2 regions of the Jatrophihabitans sp. YIM 134969 genome follow, and region 1 is predicted to be linked to the other one. Evidence: riboswitches for the same ligand, from Rfam matches in the RefSeq annotation. Region 1 holds a riboswitch; the other holds the start of a gene.
What was found. A riboswitch is a leader RNA that binds a small molecule or an ion and turns the genes downstream of it on or off. The one in region 1 is predicted to bind cobalamin.

Region 1 (3,228 bases):
CGACCACGCGACGTACCCGGTCCGATTCATGGGCACGTTCGACGAGTTCGGCGATGGTCGTCGCTCCCCCGCGGGAACCGATCCGACGCAGCATGCCGTCGCCGCCGGCGTAGAGCTCGAGGCACCCGCGGCGCCCGCACCAGCAGCGCTCGGCACGGTCGTGCACGGTCACGTGCCCGAACTCGCCCGTGTACCCGCTGCGACCGCGGAGGATCCGGCTGCCGCGCGCGACGCCGAGGCCGATGCGGCTCGCGACCTTGACGTAGAGCACGTCACCGTCGCCCGAGACCGGTTCGCGCAGGGCCTCGCCGAGCGCGCCGAGGTTGGCGTCGTTCTCGGTGACGACCGGGATGTCCCACCGGTCGGCCACCCGCTCGGCCAGTACTGAACCGTTCCATCCCGGCAGGACGTCGGGGACCGCCAACCGACCGCCGCCGGCCGTCACGGGCGCGGCGATGCTGATCGCGGCCCCCACCAACGCGTCGGCGTCGACGTCGGCCTCGGCGACGGCCTGCTCGATCTTGGCGAGCACCAGGTCGATGCCCCGGTCGGCCGTGTGGTCGCGCGGCACGGTGGTCCACCGTTCCGCCAGCACGCTGTGCGACAGGTCGCCCACGGCGACGGCGACGTGCCGCACGCCGATGTCGACGGCGATGGCGGTTCCGGCGGACTTGTCGAGCGCGACCTGGGAGGCCGGGCGGCCGGGAGTACCGGCCGCGGCGGGCGGACGCTCGGCGATGAGTCCGCGAACGGCGAGTTCGTGGAGGAGGCTCGAGATCGTGGCCCGGGAGAGCCCGGTGTGCTCCACCAGTTCGGCCCGGGTGGCCCACCCGGCGCCTCGGAGGACACCGACCACGCGCGCCCGGTTGGCCGCGCGGAGGGCCCCACTCGTGGGCTGCACCCGCCGGGGGGCGGGCAGCACCTGCTGCGTCACTGCGTCGGAACCCCTCTCGCGACCTCGTCGTCGTCGTGCCTCGGGCACTGTGCTCCGCGAGGTCGAATTCCGTCAAGACTTGTACAAAACCGACCGGTTTCTGCTGGGGCGTCGACCGCCTCCGCGTCCGACGTCACCGACGTCGGGCGACGTCCCGCCGGCGGTGGGTCTCGCGTGTCGCGGTACGTTCCGCGCCAGCGACTGACAGGGGAACCCGGTGAGAACCCGGGACTGACGCGCAACGGTGAGGCCGGTCGACCGGCCCGAGTCCGAACACCTGGCGGTCGTCGTGTCACTGCGGAAGCCTGTCCACGCGAGCGGGCGGCGGCCGCCCGGCTCCTGCGACCTCCGGGCTGCGGTGCGGGGCGTTCGACGCCTGCGCCCCCACCCGAGGAGCTCGATCCCCGATGCCCACGCCCTTCCCCCGTCGCGCCGCTCTCGGCCTGACCGTCCTGGCCACCACGACCGCGTTGGCGACCACGCTGGCCGTCCCCGCCGCGGCGACCTCGACCTCGGCCGCCGTCGCGACGTCGGTCCAGCGCGGCGTCACGTACGTCAAGACGTTGCAGGCGTCCGACGGCAGCTTCACCACCTCGGGCCTGTCGAACGAGTGGGCGTTCAGTGCTCTCGCCGCCGCCGGCACCGCGGCCGTCGACGTCGTTCCCTCCGGCAACACCGGGGGGAACGCCCGGGCGGTCTACCGCAACCAGGTCGCCGCGAGCACGTGGCCGAGCAGCGCTCCCGTCGTCACCGACTACGAGCGCGGGATCCTCAACACGTACGCGGCCGGCACCGACCCGGCACGGGTCTCCGCCCAGCGCAACCTGCTGGCCGACCTGGCCTCGTACTGGCAGCCCGCCGCGCCGGGCTACTTCGGTCCACCCGCGAACTTCAACGGAACCGTGTTCGGCCTGCTCGCGTTGGCGGGCGCGCGCACCCAGTCCGGCGCGGCGCGGGTCCCGCAGCGACTGCTCGACACCGTGACCGCGGTGGTCCGCGCGAACCAGCACGACGACGGCGGGTGGGACTTCACCCAGGCCGCCGGCAACGCCACCCGGCTCGCCGCCACCAGCGACATCGACATGACCGGCGCGGCGATGGCGGCCCTGTGCAGCAGCGGCGTCCCCGCCACCGACACCGCTGTCGTCGCCGCGCGCAACTTCCTCGCCGGCAAACTCGTCACCACTACCGGTGCGTTCAACTCCGCGTTCGGCGCGAACACCGACTCCAACGGCTGGGCGGTGTCCGGTCTGAACGCGTGCGGGATCCCTGCGCAAGGCGGCACTTTCACCACGTCCGCCGGCAAGACCCCGGTCGACTTCCTCATCGCCCAACAGCTGAGCGCGAGCGGCGGGTTCAGGTACCAGCCGTCCAACACGACCGCGACCGCGTACTCCTCGATCGACGCCCTCCGCGCCCTGGCCGGCGGCGGGTTCACCGCGGCACCCCCGACGCCCACCGGTGGTGCGGCCCGTTGGGTGGCCACCACCTCCTTCACGTCCGGCACCGCGACGAGCGTGGCGCTCGTCGTGGACACCGGCGCGACCGGCGGCCTCACCGTGTGCAAGGTCCCGTTCGTGCCGACGTCGACCACCACGACCCTCGGTGCGGTTCTGGACGCCGCCGCTGCGAACGCGTCACCGTCCGGGTGTGTCACCGGCGCGTCGCCGACCTCGGGGACCGGCACGATCACCGCGCTCAACGGCAGGACCAACACGGCGTCCTCGACGTGGAAGCTCAGCATCGACGGGTCGAGCGCGAGTACCGCCAGCCGCGGCGCGGTCGTCAAGCTCGGCGACACCGTCTCGCTCGCGTACGGCAGCTGATCCGTGGGCCGGTCGGCGCGTCGATCAGCGCGCGCCGACCCGCGGGGCGTTGTACGCCTGCGCCCACACGCGTGGTCCTCCCGCGACCGGGGTCGCTGCGGGCCACGACACCGTGACCGTCCGCGACTCCCCCGGCAGCAACCAGAAGTAGTTGTCGTCGTAGAACGCGGGGAGAACGCGCTTGCCCGCGGCGTCGCGGACCGAGAGCCGGACCATCGCCGCCACCGTCGTGCCGGCGTTGCGCACGGCTACCGAGCGGCGGGCGTCGCCGCCGGCGGGGTCCATGGCGGCGGTGCTGACCACGAGCCTGGTGGGCGCGCCCGTGGTGAGCACCTGCATGTCCGTCGGTTTGCGGTAACGCCAGTAGGTGTTGCGGGACACGACCCGGCGCGCCCGGTCGGTGAACTCCAAGCGCAGCAGGTGCAGGGCAGGGAGGTTCGCCTTGAACGGCATCGCGAAGGCCTTGCC
Region 2 (3,228 bases), on a different contig from region 1:
AGCGGCCGGTCTTCACGCTGCTCGCGGGCGACATCTGCTACGCCGACCCCAGCGGCAGCGGCCTGCCCGCCGACGACTCGCTCGCCCTGACCGGCACGTCACCGGTCGGCGCGAACAACTACAACCCCTACGTCTGGGACGTCTTCCTCAACCAGATCGAGTCGCAGTCGGCGTTCACCCCCTGGATGTTCGCCACGGGCAACCACGACATGGAGCCGCTCTACGGCAACACCGAGTTCCTCGGCGGCCGGTCGGGCAGCCACGGCTACGCCGGTCACAAGGCGCGGCTCGACCTCCCGGACAACGGCCCGAAGAACTGCCCGTCGGTCTACAAGTTCGTGTACGACAACGTCGGTGTCATCTCGGTCGACGCCAACGACCTGTCCTACGAGATCCAGACCAACACCGGGTACTCCGACGGCGCGCAGCTGAAGTTCCTCGAGAACACGCTCCGCACCTGGCGCCAGGACCGGTCGGTCGACTTCATCGTCGCGTTCTTCCACCACTGCGCCTACTCGACGACCAACCAGCACGCGTCCGACGGCGGGGTGCGCGGGGCGCTCGACCCGCTCTTCAGCAAGTACCAGGTCGACCTCGCCGTGCAGGGCCACAACCACATCTTCGAGCGCACCGACCCGATCAAGAACGGGCACCCGACCCGGCAGGCTCCCGACGGCTCGACCATCACCCCGGCGACCGACGGCTGCACCTACATCACGGTCGGGTCCGGCGGCCGGCCGCGCTACCAGTTCCGGCCCGCGCCGAGCGCGGCCGCTCCCGCCCCTGCCGGCGTGACGCCGTACGGCCCGCAGACCCTGCCCGAGGGGCAGCGGTACCGCGGCTACCAGCCCGCGGGCGGACCCAACTCGGCCGAGAACAACACCGAGAACGTCGTGAACTCGTACGTGTGGTCGTCCGACGGCACCGCGGTCAACGCCTCCGGCTACCCGCAGGGGACGAAGATCCCCGAGGTCATCGACTGGTCGCAGGTGCGGTACGACGACTACGCGTTCATCGCCGTCGACGTGAAGCCCGCCGCGCCCGGCCGTCCGACCACCATGACCATCCGCACCCTCGCCGACAGCCTCCCGGGCACGGCGTCGCCGCTCACCGAGATCGACCGCATCACGTTCTCGCGGGTGGCCGGCAACAACCGGGTCCTCGCCACGCCGGGATCGGCCGTGGCGCAGCCCGGACCGGCGGCGGACGGTAGCCCCGCCGTCTGAGCGGACCCCCCTGTGCGGGAACCCACCGCGGCACGCCTCGACCGGGCGTGCCGCGGTGTGGTTCCATGCGTGTGCACCAAGCACGTCCAGGCGTGGGGAAAGCCGGTCCGAATCCGGCACTGACCCGCAACCGTGTGCCGATCGTGGGATCGGCGAGTCGGAACGCCCGCCCCGGACGTCCTCGTCGAAACGCCGTCGTGGTCTGCGGCGCGAGGTCTGCGCAGTGGGTCCGGCGTGTCCGGCGCTCCGCTCCACAGGTCCCGCGGGCGCGCACCGCCTGTGAAAGGGACCCTTTGCGTCACCGCTCCGCTCGCGCCGTCTCCGCCCTCGCCGTCCTCGGTCTCGTCCTGACCGGCGGGATCGGCCTGGCATCGCCCGCGTCGGCGGCCGCGACCACGCCCGACACCGGCACGCTCGCGCGCTACCTCACCACCCAGCTCGTCGGCGGCACCCACTACGAGCTCGGCGCCGGGTTCACCGACGTCGGCCTCACCGTCGACGGCGCGTTCGCGCTCGCGGCGACCGGACGCGACTCGGCCACGGTCGACGCGATCACGGGGTACCTGGACTCGAGCGTCGGGGCGAACTGGGTGCAGTTCGACGACGATCCCGCGAACTTCAGCGGGGGGTCCGCGGCCAAGCTGGCGGTGCTCGCCGAGGTCGCCCACCGCGACCCGCGCTCGTTCGCCGGGCTCGACCTGCTCCAGCTGCTCGCGGACAACGTGTGCACGGCCGCCCAGTCGACCGCCGACCCCACCGCGTGTGCGGGCGCGGGCAACTACCGACGCGCGACCTCGGTCTTCTCGCAGGCGCTGGGCGTCATCGCCCAGCAGCGCGCCGGCACGGCGAGCCCCGCGGCCGTCGACTACCTGCTGTCGCTGCAGCGGCCCGACGGTTCGTTCCCCAGCCTGATCCCGAACAGCAACGACTCCGACCCCGACAGCACCTCCATGGCCTTGCAGGCGCTGACGATCCTGCCGGCGGCCACTGCGTTCCCGGCCACCCCGGTCGCGGCGGCGATCACCGACGCGATCGACTACCTCGCCGGCAGCCAGCTCCGCGACGGCAGCTGGGGCCCGGTCTTCAACGGCGTGCAGAGCCACAGCACCAACTCCACCGCGCTCGCGATCCAGGCCTTCTCCATCGACGCGGCGACCCGGTCCGCGCAGAGCGCGCGCACCACCCGCGCCCTGGCGTTCCTCGGCGGCCTGCAGAACTCCGACGGCGGGCTGCCCGTCAACGACGACCGCGGCAACCCGGCCTCCGACGTCCGCGCCTCCACGCAGGTGCTGTCCGGCGTCGAGGGGGTCCCGTTCGGAACCCTCTCCGTCCCGTTGACCGTGAACCGGACCGCCACCACGGTTCCCGCGGCCGCCGCGGCCGCGCGGTACCTCGCGGGCCAGCTCACGCAGGGCGACCACCTCGAGAGCGACGGCTTCGTGCAGCAGAGCACGACGGGCGACCTCGCCTACGGCCTGCTCGCGAGCGGCGGCCAGGACGCGACGCTGGGCAAGGTGCTCGCGTTCCTCACCCTCGACACCACGCTGCGGTCCTACGTCGGCGGCGCCAACTTCGGCGACGCCGAGAACTCCGTCTACGCCGGCACGGCCGCGAAGCTCGCGACGCTGCTGGAGCTCAGCGGCTACGACCCCCACGACGTCGGCGTGAACCACGTCGACCTCATCGCCCGGTTCACGGAACTGATGGGCGCCGACGGCCGCCTCCACGACCGTTCCGACTTCGGCGACTACGCCAACGTGCTCGGCCAGTCGTTCGCCGTGCTGGCCCTCACCGGCGCCGGCGACACCGCCACGGCCGCGAAGGCCCGCGCGGCGTTGGTCGCGGCACAGTGCCCGGACGGCGGTTTCCCGGAGGAGTACGACCAGGCGACCTGCACCTCGGTGCCGGACGCCACCGGTCTCGCCGTCCAGGCGCTCAACGCCGGGCACGCCGCCGCGACGAAGACGGTGACGGCCGCCGCCGCGCCCGCCGAGCTCGTCGA

Region 2: another riboswitch for cobalamin. It lies ahead of ACXR2U_RS21310 (prenyltransferase/squalene oxidase repeat-containing protein); the one in region 1 lies ahead of ACXR2U_RS01485 (prenyltransferase/squalene oxidase repeat-containing protein).

The regions. Positions count from the first base shown of each region.
Region 1 covers NZ_JBTJEQ010000002.1:37,018-40,245, reverse strand. Annotated here, with positions in the region: gene ACXR2U_RS01490 (ROK family transcriptional regulator) at 1-934, opposite strand, end outside; cobalamin riboswitch at 1,103-1,233, shown strand; gene ACXR2U_RS01485 (prenyltransferase/squalene oxidase repeat-containing protein) at 1,342-2,760, shown strand; gene ACXR2U_RS01480 (discoidin domain-containing protein) at 2,785-3,228, opposite strand, start outside.
Region 2 covers NZ_JBTJEQ010000058.1:11,067-14,294, reverse strand. Annotated here, with positions in the region: gene ACXR2U_RS21315 (purple acid phosphatase family protein) at 1-1,226, shown strand, start outside; cobalamin riboswitch at 1,263-1,414, shown strand; gene ACXR2U_RS21310 (prenyltransferase/squalene oxidase repeat-containing protein) at 1,520-3,228, shown strand, end outside.